2 regions of the Brevibacterium samyangense genome follow, and region 1 is predicted to be linked to the other one. Evidence: predicted binding sites of a transcription regulator. Region 1 holds the regulator's gene; the other holds the start of a gene.
The links. The regulator HrcA, encoded in region 1, represses chaperone genes, less so after heat shock. The targets are predictions, from matches to a motif close to TTNGCACTCGNNNNNNNCGAGTGCNAA.
Positions count from the first base shown of each region.

Region 2: groES (co-chaperone GroES) is a predicted target of HrcA. The motif match lies at 4,018-4,044, and genes of this name have one in related genera.

Region 1 covers NZ_BAAANO010000017.1:113,398-118,497, reverse strand. Annotated here, with positions in the region: gene ABD172_RS09745 (DUF3097 domain-containing protein) at 1-843, opposite strand, end outside; gene hrcA (heat-inducible transcriptional repressor HrcA) at 1,002-2,018, shown strand; gene dnaJ (molecular chaperone DnaJ) at 2,148-3,269, shown strand; gene ABD172_RS09730 (16S rRNA (uracil(1498)-N(3))-methyltransferase) at 3,266-4,039, shown strand; gene ABD172_RS09725 (PhoH family protein) at 4,098-5,100, shown strand, end outside.
Region 2 covers NZ_BAAANO010000005.1:166,370-171,469, reverse strand. Annotated here, with positions in the region: gene ABD172_RS03045 (type III PLP-dependent enzyme domain-containing protein) at 1-45, opposite strand, end outside; gene ABD172_RS03040 (class I adenylate-forming enzyme family protein) at 108-1,643, opposite strand; gene groL (chaperonin GroEL) at 1,825-3,417, opposite strand; gene groES (co-chaperone GroES) at 3,472-3,765, opposite strand; gene ABD172_RS03025 (AMP-binding protein) at 4,196-5,100, shown strand, end outside.

The sequences.
Region 1 (5,100 bases):
CTCCTCGACCCGACCGGAGAGGGTCGGCTCGACGTCGGCGATCGTCCTGACGCTCCGGAGGATGCGTGCCCATGCCGCAGCGACGTCGCGATGGTCCCGTGCCGGCCATCCGATGCGCCGTAGCACCCCGGTCTTCCAGTCCTCTCCGCGGGGCACCTCGGGCCACGCGGCGATACCGACGACGGAGGGCCGGACCGCCTGCCAGATGTCGACATAGGGGTGGCCGATGACGTGGACGTGACCACGGAAACGCGGATCCTGTGTCGCCTGCTGTGCGATCCGCGTCTCCTTCGTCCCGGACACGAGGTGGTCGGCGAGCACCCCGACCCGGTGGTCCGCGTCCGGCCCGAACTCCTCGAGCTGCGGTACGAGGTCGTCGAGTCCGCCGAGCGGTTCGACGACGATGCCCTCGATCCGCAGGTCATCACCCCAGATCTTCTCGACGAGTTCCGCATCGTGCTTGCCCTCGACCCAGATCCGGGAACCGCGGGCCACTCGTGCCTTCGCCCCGGGGACGGCGACGGAGCCCGAGGCGGTCCGGCCGGGACACCGTGCCGTCGCCGGCTGCTGCGGGGTCGGACGGACGAGGCGTACCGGTTTCCCGTCGATGAGGTATCCGCCGCCGAGCGGGAAGGAACGGGCCCGGCCGAGGCGGTCCTCGAGGATCATCGCCACGCCGCCGGGGGCCTTCTCGAGCCGGAGGACCTCGCCGACGAACCCCGTGGCATGGTGCTCGAGGACGAGACCGCGGCGCGCCTCGACCTCGGTGGACGTGGGCCTGCGGTGTGCCTTCGGGGAGCGGCCGGCGAGCACGTCCCGGCCGTAGGGATCCTGGTAGTTCACCCGGGCGAGCCTAGACCGGCGGCGCCCCCGGAGGTTTGGGTGACACGCGGCCCCGGCGTAGAATTGGCACTCGATCGACGAGAGTGCCAGGCGTGCGGGCCGTCGGAGGACATGCGACAACGACCGCCGCCTGCGGGTGGAGCGACCGGAGGTGGACCGTGAACGACGAACGGAAGGCGCGCGTACTGCGTGCGATCGTCGAGGACTACGTCTCGACCAACGAGCCCGTCGGCTCGAAGGCACTCGTCGACCGCCACCGCCTCGGTGTGTCCTCCGCGACGATCCGCAACGACATGGCCGAACTCGAACGCGAGGGGCTCATCGCGCAGCCGCACACCTCCGCCGGACGCATCCCGACGGACAAGGGCTACCGTCGGTTCGTCGACTGGCTCGACGACGTGCGGCCGCTGTCGAACGCCGAGCGGCGGGCGATCGCCCGGATCATCGAGCATCCCGTCGACATCGACGACATGCTCGACCGGACCGTCCGACTCCTCGCCCAGCTCACCCACCAGGTCGCGGTCGTCCAGTACCCGGTGGCGACGCGTGCCCGGGTGCGCCATGTCGAGTTCGTGAGTCTCGGACCGGCCCGGCTCCTCGTCGTCCTCATCTCGGACACCGGCCAGGTGGAACAGCGGATCGTCGACCTCGGACGCACCCTCGACAAGGAGGAGACCGCCCGCCTGCGGGACACCTTCAACAGCGCGCTCGACCGGGTGCGCCTCGACGCGGTCGCGGAGGCCACCTCCGGCGTCGAGGTGCCGACCGCCCTCCGCGCTCCCGCGCAGGCGATCGCGCAGGTGCTCGTCGACCTCGCGAAGAGCAACCGGCAGGAACGCCTCCTCATGGCCGGCACCGCGAACCTCGCCCGGTCCGGGGTCGAGTTCGGCTCACAGATCGGCCCGCTCCTCGAGGCGTTCGAGGAACAGGTCGTGCTCCTCAAGCTCCTCACGTCGATGGCGAGCGATACGGACCGGGTCTCCGTGAGCATCGGACGTGAGAACCCCCACGAGTCCTTCTCGACGACATCCGTGGTGTCCGCGCACTACGGTGGGGAGAGCGCGGCGGCGCGTCTGGCGGTGCTCGGCCCCACGCGGATGGACTACCCCACGACGATCGCGGCGGTGCGAGCCGTCGCGAAGTACGTCTCCGTGATCCTCTCCGAGCGCGGATGAGGGTTCCGGGACACACCCCCGACCGGACCCGGACCACCGACCGAACCCCGAACACCGAACCCCGAACACCGAACCCCCACCCGAGGACACCTCCCCGGGCCACCACGCACGACTCCACGAAGGGTGACTGTGAGCAACCATTACGAGACGCTGGGTGTCTCCCGTGACGCCAGTGCCGACGAGATCAAGAAGGCCTACCGCAAACTCGCGCGCAAACTCCACCCGGACGTCAACCCCGGGCACGAGGACGAGTTCAAGCAGGTCTCGGTCGCGTACGAGGTGCTCTCCGACGAGGTCAAGCGCCGGAACTACGACAACGGCGGTGGCGAGTACGGCCAGGCCGGCGGTGCCCAGGGCTTCGGCGGTTTCTCCGACCTCTTCGAGACCTTCTTCGGCGGCGGCATGGGCGGAGGACGTCCGCAGCCGGCATCCCGCAGGCAGCGCGGCAAGGACGCACTCCTCGACGTCGAGATCAGCCTCGAGACCGCGGCGTTCGGTGGGAAGGCCGACCTCGACGTCGTCACCGCGGAGACCTGCGACACCTGCCACGGCGAGGGCACCCGGCCGGGTACCACGGTCCAGACCTGTTCCCTGTGCGGCGGTGCCGGCTCCGTCCAGCAGATGACCCGCACCCTCCTCGGGCAGATGGTGACGAACCAGACCTGCTCGAACTGCGGTGGCTTCGGCACCACGATCCCGGACCCCTGCAACAACTGCCACGGCGAGGGACGGGTGCGCGTCGAGAAGACACTCACCGTCCGGATCCCGGCCGGTGTCTCCGACGGCACCCGCATCCAGCTCGCCGGGCAGGGCGAGGTCGGACGTGGGGGCGGCCCCGCCGGTGACCTCTTCATCGAGATCTCCGTCGCCCGCGACCCGGTGTTCACCCGTGACGGCGACCACCTGCGCGCGACGATCACGGTGCCCATGACCGCCGCGGCCCTCGGCGCCACCGTCCCGCTCGAGACCTTCGACGGTCCCCAGGACATCGAGATCGAACCGGGCACGCAGTCCGGCACGGAGAAGAAGCTCGTGGGGCTCGGCGCGAAACGCCTGCGCCGTGACAGCCGCGGCGACCTCCTCGTGACGGTCCTCGTGCAGACCCCGACCGGGCTCGACGCCGCGCAGCGCGAGATCCTCGAACAGCTCGCGGCCGCCCGCGGGGAGTCCGAACCGACCGCGACCGTGAGCGAGCAGACCCACCACCGGAACCCGTTCAGCCGGTTGCGCGAGAAGTTCGCGGGTCGATGACCCTCCCGGTCTTCCTCGCCCCCGAGCTCGTCGCGCGGACCGCCGACGGCACACCGGCCCCGTCCGCCGGGACCGCGCTCGCGCTCGGTGCCGAGGTCGCCTCGCATGCGGTGAAGGTCCGCCGGATGGCGGTGGGGGAGGACCTCGACGTCACCGACGGTGCGGGCCTGCGGGTCCGCGGGACGCTCACGGCGGCCGCCCCGGACTCCCTCGTCCTCACCGTCACCGCGGTGACGCAGGAGCCCGTGGCCACTCCCTCCCTCGTTCTCCTCCAGGCCCTCGCCAAACAGGACCGCGACCTCCAGGCGATCGAGGCGGCGACCGAGGTGGGCGTCGACGCCGTGATCCCGTGGGCCGCCCAACGCTCGATCGCCGACTGGCCGGCGAAGAAGGCCGGGAAGATGGCCGCGAAGTGGGAGAACACCCTGCGCGCCGCTGCGCTGCAGGCCCGCCGGGTGCACGTGCCCGCGCTGCACGCGCTCGTGCGTGGCGACCGGGCCGCGAAGGGCTTCGGCCCGGGTGATCTCGTGCTCGTCCTCCACGAGGAGGCGAGCGTGCCCGTCCCCACCGCACTCGCGGACGTGCCGGAGGGCACCGAACGCATCGTGCTCGTGGTCGGCCCCGAGGGCGGGATCACGGAGGCGGAGGTCGCGGCCTTCACCGCGGCCGGTGCCCGGATCGTGCGGCTGGGCCCCACCGTGCTGCGGGCGTCCTCGGCCGGTCCCGTCGGCCTCGCGCTCGTGCAGACGCTCCTCGGTCGGTGGGCATGATCTCGCCTACCATGGAGGGACACCCGAAATCGCCGCTCCGGCGACGTTCCCACCCCTTGTGAAAGGTTCTCCTCTGGACACCACGCGCTCCGCGAGTCCCGCGACCACGGCCACCACGGTGCGCCTCGCGGTCCCCGAGACCATCGACGTCGTCGCCCTGTTCGGCCCGGCCGAGGCCAACCTCCGCGCACTCGAGTCCCTCGTCCCGCAGGTGACGATCCACGTCCGCGAGCGGGACATCACGATCACCGGCCCCGAGGAGTCCGTCGCCTCCCTCGTGACGACCGTCGGTGAACTCAAGAAGCTCGTCGCGGCCGGCCACGCGGTCGATCCGGACACCGTCCGGCGGGTCCACACGATGGAGACCCCGGAAGGCACCCCCTCGGCCGTCCTCACGCAGAACATCCTCTCGACCCGCGGGCGCACCGTGCGTCCGAAGACCTTCGGGCAGCACGAGTACGTGCGCGCCATCCGCGCGCACACGATCACCTTCGGACTGGGCCCCGCCGGTACCGGCAAGACCTACCTCGCGATGGCGATGGCGGTGAACGCCCTGCAGCGCAAGGAGGTGTCCCGGATCGTCCTCACCCGGCCGGCCGTCGAGGCGGGGGAGAGCCTCGGATTCCTCCCCGGTTCCCTCACCGAGAAGATCGACCCGTACGTCCGTCCGTTGTACGACGCCCTCCACGACATGGTCGAGCCCGAACGCATCACGATGCTCCTCGACTCCGGGACGATCGAGGTCGCTCCGCTGGCGTACATGCGCGGTCGGACCCTCAACGACGCCTTCGTCATCCTCGACGAGGCGCAGAACACGACCCCGGAACAGATGAAGATGTTCCTCACCCGCCTCGGGTTCGGTTCGCGGATGGTCGTCACGGGGGACACCTCGCAGGTCGACCTGCCGGGCTCGACCCGCAGCGGGCTCCTCGTCGTCCAGGACATCCTCGACGGTGTCGACGACGTCGCGTTCTGCCGCCTCGGCAGCAAGGACGTCGTGCGGCACGCGCTCGTCTCCCGCATCGTCGAGGCCTACGATCTCTGGGCGGCCGCCGAGGACA
Region 2 (5,100 bases), on a different contig from region 1:
GAGAGCGCGCACGGCGGCGTCGCGGTGTGTCACGAAGGTATCCATGGCCAAAAGTCTACTTTGCATACCTTTACGGTCCGATTTCGGGGCCCGCGCCTCCGTGACACTCACGCCCCGGCGACCATCTCCCGGAGCCGGTGCTTGAGGAGCTTCCCCGCGGGGTTGCGCGGCAACACGTCGACGACGAGGAGATCGCGGGGCACCTTGTACCGGGCGAGGGTGTCCGCGAGGAAATCGCGCAGAGCCGCGAGGTCGAGGTCCGTGTCCGCCTCCGTCGTGACGACGGCGACGACCTGTTCACCCCATTCCGGATCCGGCCGACCGACCACCGCGACGTCGACGACATCCGGATGCGCGATGATCGCCTCCTCGACCTCGAGCGAGAAGACATTCTCCCCGCCGACGATGATGACGTCCTTCATCCGGTCGACCACGTAGTAGTACCCGTCCTCGTCGACCCTAGCCACGTCCCCGGACCTGTACCACTCCCCCTCGAAGGCCGCTGCGGTCGCCTCGGGGTTGTTCAGGTACTCACGCATGCGGGTGTCGCCGGCGAACCAGATCTCCCCGGTCTCCCCCGGACCCGCGTCCCGGCCGTCGGCGGTGACCACGCGCATCCGGTTGCCCCACATCGCCTCCCGGCCCACCGAACCGGCCTTCCGCAGTTGGTCGTCGGGCCGGAGGATGCACCCGGTCGGCCCCATCTCGCTCATCCCGAAGAGGTTGTAGAACCGGTCGGTCCGGTAGGTCCCGATGAGCATCTGCGCGGTCTCGCGGTCGATCGGTGCTCCTCCGTAGTTCCAGATCCGCACCGAGGAGATGTCGTAGTCGGCGAAGTCCCGCCCGAGCTTCTTCGCCGCGTGGATCGGGGCGACGTATCCGACGGTCGGCGCGAAGAACACGGTCACCCGTTCCCGGGCGAGAATCTCCATGCACTCGACGGGGTCGTACTCGCGCATCATGACGACGGTGCCGCCGATGAACACCATCGGCAGCAGGATGATGTTGAGCGGCGCCGCGTGCCAGATCGGCATGCACATGAGGTACCGATCGCTCGGCAGGTACCCCATGTTGAGCGTGATGATCTGGGCGACCTGCACCATGTTCCGGTGCGGGTGCACGCACCCCTTGGGCGCGCTCGTCGTCCCCGAGGTGTAGAGCACCTGTGCGACGTCGTCCTCCGTCGGCCGTTCCGCCTCCGGAAGCACCGCGAGGTCGAAGGGCTCGGCCGCTCGGCACAGGGCGTCGAAGGACCCCGGCTCCTCGGTCTCGGTCTCGAGCCACGGGATGTCGGGATTCCCCTCGCGTGCGGTAACTGCCAGTTCTGCGCTCACGATCCCGAGGCGCATGCCCGAGTGCGTCGTCGTGTAGGCGACCTCCGGCGGACGGAGCTTGTGGTTCACCGGGATGAATGTGACCCCGAGGTACCACGCGCCGAATGCCGCGAACACGAATCCCGGCGTGTTGAAGGACATCACCCCGATCGTGTCGCCCCGCCGGATCCCCCGGTCGTACAGCACGCGGGCCGCGCGCAGCGATTCCTCGCGCAACTGCCCGTAGGTCCATCTCCGTTCGCCGAACACGAGCGCTTCCTTCTGCGGATCGCGTTCGACGGTGGCATCCAGCATCGTTCCGAGCTCCATTGCTCCTCCTGATCACGGTGACGGGGTCCGCCCGTCTCCTGCAGGAGAGTGAAACACACCGAACGGTCGTTCGGGAAGACGAGAACGCCCGAGGCGCCGGCCCCCTCGGGAGGGAACCAGCGCCTCGGGCGCGGAGGAGCTCGGCGCCGAAATGCTCGGCGCGGAGGTCACCGGAGGAGAATCACTTCTCCTCCTCGTCCTCCTTCTTGTCGACGACGAGGGCCTCGGTGGTGAGGACCAGCGCGGCGATGGAGGCGGCGTTGCGGAGAGCCGAACGCGTCACCTTCACCGGGTCGATGATGCCCTTGCCGATGAGGTCGCCGTACTCGCCGGTGGCGGCGTTGTAGCCCTCACCCGGCGCGAGTTCCGCGACCTTCGAGGCCACGACGTAACCGTCCTGGCCGGCGTTCTCGGCGATCCAGCGCAGCGGCTCGACGACCGCGCGGCGGACGATGTTCGCACCCGTCACGGCGTCGCCGGTGAGGCCGAGGTCCTGCTCGTCGAGCACCTTGACGGCGTGCACGAGAGCGGAACCGCCACCTGCGACGATGCCCTCCTCGATGGCGGCACGGGTCGCGGACACGGCGTCCTCGACACGGTGCTTGCGCTCCTTGAGCTCCACCTCGGTCGCGGCGCCCACCTTGATGACGGCCACGCCACCGGCGAGCTTCGCGAGGCGCTCCTGGAGCTTCTCGCGGTCCCAGTCGGAGTCGGTGTGCTCGACCTCGGCGCGGATCTGGGCGACGCGGGCAGCGACGTCCTCGTCCGAACCGGCACCGTCGACGACGGTGGTCGAGTCCTTGGTGATCCGCACCGAACGTGCGCTGCCGAGATCCTCGAGGGTCACCTGGTCGAGCTTCATGCCCATGTCCGCGGTGACGACCTGACCACCGGTGAGGGTGGCGAGGTCCTGGAGGATCGCCTTGCGGCGGTCACCGAAGCCGGGGGCCTTCACCGCGGCGACGTTGATGATGCCGCGGATCTTGTTGACGACGAGCGTGGAGAGCGCTTCGCCCTCGACGTCCTCGGCGACGATGACGAGCGGCTTGCCCGCCTGCTGGACCTTCTCGAGCACCGGGAGGAGATCCTGGATGTTCGAGATCTTGCCCTGGTTGATGAGGATGTAGGGGTCCTCGAGAAGGGCTTCCTGGCGATCCGCGTCGGTGACGAAGTACGGGGACAGGTAGCCCTTGTCGAACTGCATGCCCTCGGTGAACTCGAGCTCGACCTGGGCGGCCTGGCTCTCGTCGATCGTGATGACGCCGTCCTTGCCGACCTTGTCGAAGGCCTCGGCGATGAGGGCGCCGATCTCCGGGGACTGCGCGGAGAGCGCGGCCACGTAGGAGATCTCCTGGGAGTCGGCGACCTCGCGCGCGATCTCCTTGAGGCGGCCCTCGACGGCGTCGACGGCCTTCTCGATACCGATCTTGAGCTGCGCGGGGGCAGCGCCGGCGGCGACGTTGCGCAGGCCCTCGTGGACGAGTGCCTGGGCGAGAACGGTCGCGGTCGTGGTGCCGTCACCTGCGACGTCGTTCGTCTTGGTGGCGACCTCCTTGGCGAGCTGAGCGCCGAGGTTCTCGTACGGGTCGTTGAGTTCGACCTCGCGGGCGATGGTCACACCGTCGTTCGTGATCGTGGGGGCGCCCCACTGCTTGTCGAGCACGACGTTGCGGCCCTTGGGTCCGAGCGTCACCTTGACGGTGTTCGCCAGGACGTCGACTCCGCGTTCGAGGGACTTACGCGCCTCGTCGTCGAAGGAAAGGGTCTTGGCCATGATTCACACTTCCTGAAGTCCGGATGTACTGATGTACGGGTGGGTGAAGGGTGATCAGCCGATGACGGCGAGGACGTCGCGGGCCGAGAGCACGAGGTACTCGGCGCCGGCGTACTTGACCTCGGTTCCGCCGTACTTGGAGTAGATGACCTTGTCACCGACGGCGACGTCGAGCGGGATGCGGGTGCCGTTCTCGGCGACGCGGCCGGGGCCCACAGCGACGACTTCGCCCTCCTGCGGCTTTTCCTTGGCGGTGTCGGGGATGACCAGACCGGAAGCGGTGGTCTGCTCAGCCTCGACCTGCTTGATGACGATGCGATCCTCGAGCGGCTTGATGGAGACCGACATGCGGACACTCTCCTTCGTGTGTAGTCCGAGCCAACTGCCGACTGGGCACTGGCTTCTGAAGCACTGACTGTGCGGGGCCGGGCCGGTGGTGGGACGTGTTCCGTGCTCCCTCCGCTGGTGAAGGCGGGGTGCACGACGGCCCGGACCGGCGCTGATCCACTCGTCGTCGCGGGTGCCGAGCGGCTCGCATTCCGTCCCCGAGGGGGTTGGCACTCTCACCTCGAGAGTGCAAAAACCACACTAGGACCGCCGTTGGCACTCGGTCAACTCGAGTGCCAATGATGGCGTGAACTCCCAAGAAATCTCACGAACTCCCAGGAATTCACACCCGCAGCGCTCCCCTCCCACACCCGAAACCCCTCACGCCACGCCTCGAACATGCTTAAACTGACCGAACAACTGTTCGGCGAACGATGGAGTTCGATACCGCATGTTCAGCACCCCTGCAGAGATCTACGAGAACGCCTTCCGCAACTACGCCACCCTCGTGGCGGTCCGCGACGACACCCCCGGCGCGGCCTCCGGCGGCAGCGCGGCCGGTTCCTCCCCCGCCCGTACCTCCTCCACCGGCACGGACGGGCCCTCCGAATACACGTACCGGGACCTCCACGTGTGGTCCGACGCGGTCATGGACCAGCTCGACGAGCTCGGCGTGCAGCCGGGGGACGTCGTCTCGATGTTCGCGCGCAACCGCGTCGAGTGGCCGGTGCTCGAGACCGCGATCGCCCGCTTCGGCGCCACCCGCTCCCCCGCGAACTACATGTCGGCCCTCGACACGATCGTCTACCAACTCGGGTACGCCCGCACGAAGGTCCTCGTCGCCGACCACGACCTCGGCGCAGAACTCCTCCCGAAACTCGCGGCCGACCCCCTCACCCGCGACATCACGGTCGTCCAGCTCCGCGATCCGGAGGGCCGGTTGCTCCCCGGAGCGATCCCGCTCGTCGACCAGCCGCCCGCCGGGACGGCGCCGCACCGGGAATCGGTGAAGCACGATCCGCAGGGGCTCTCGACGATCAACTTCACCGGCGGCACCACCGGGAAGCCGAAGGCCGTCGCCCACACCCGCGCGTCCTCGGCCGCCGCCCTCTACATCCAGATCGTCGAGGCGGAGATCGCGACCTCGGAACGCATGCTCGTCATGTCCCCGCTCGCGCACTCGGCGGGCGCGTTCACCTCGGCCGGGATCGGGCGTGGGGCGAACGTGCGGATCCTCGACGGCTTCGACGCGGAGCGGACGGTGGACCTCCTCGAGTCCGACGGGATCACGTGGACGTTCATGGTGCCGACGATGATCTATCGGATACTCGACGTCGTCGAGGCGCGGCGCACCGG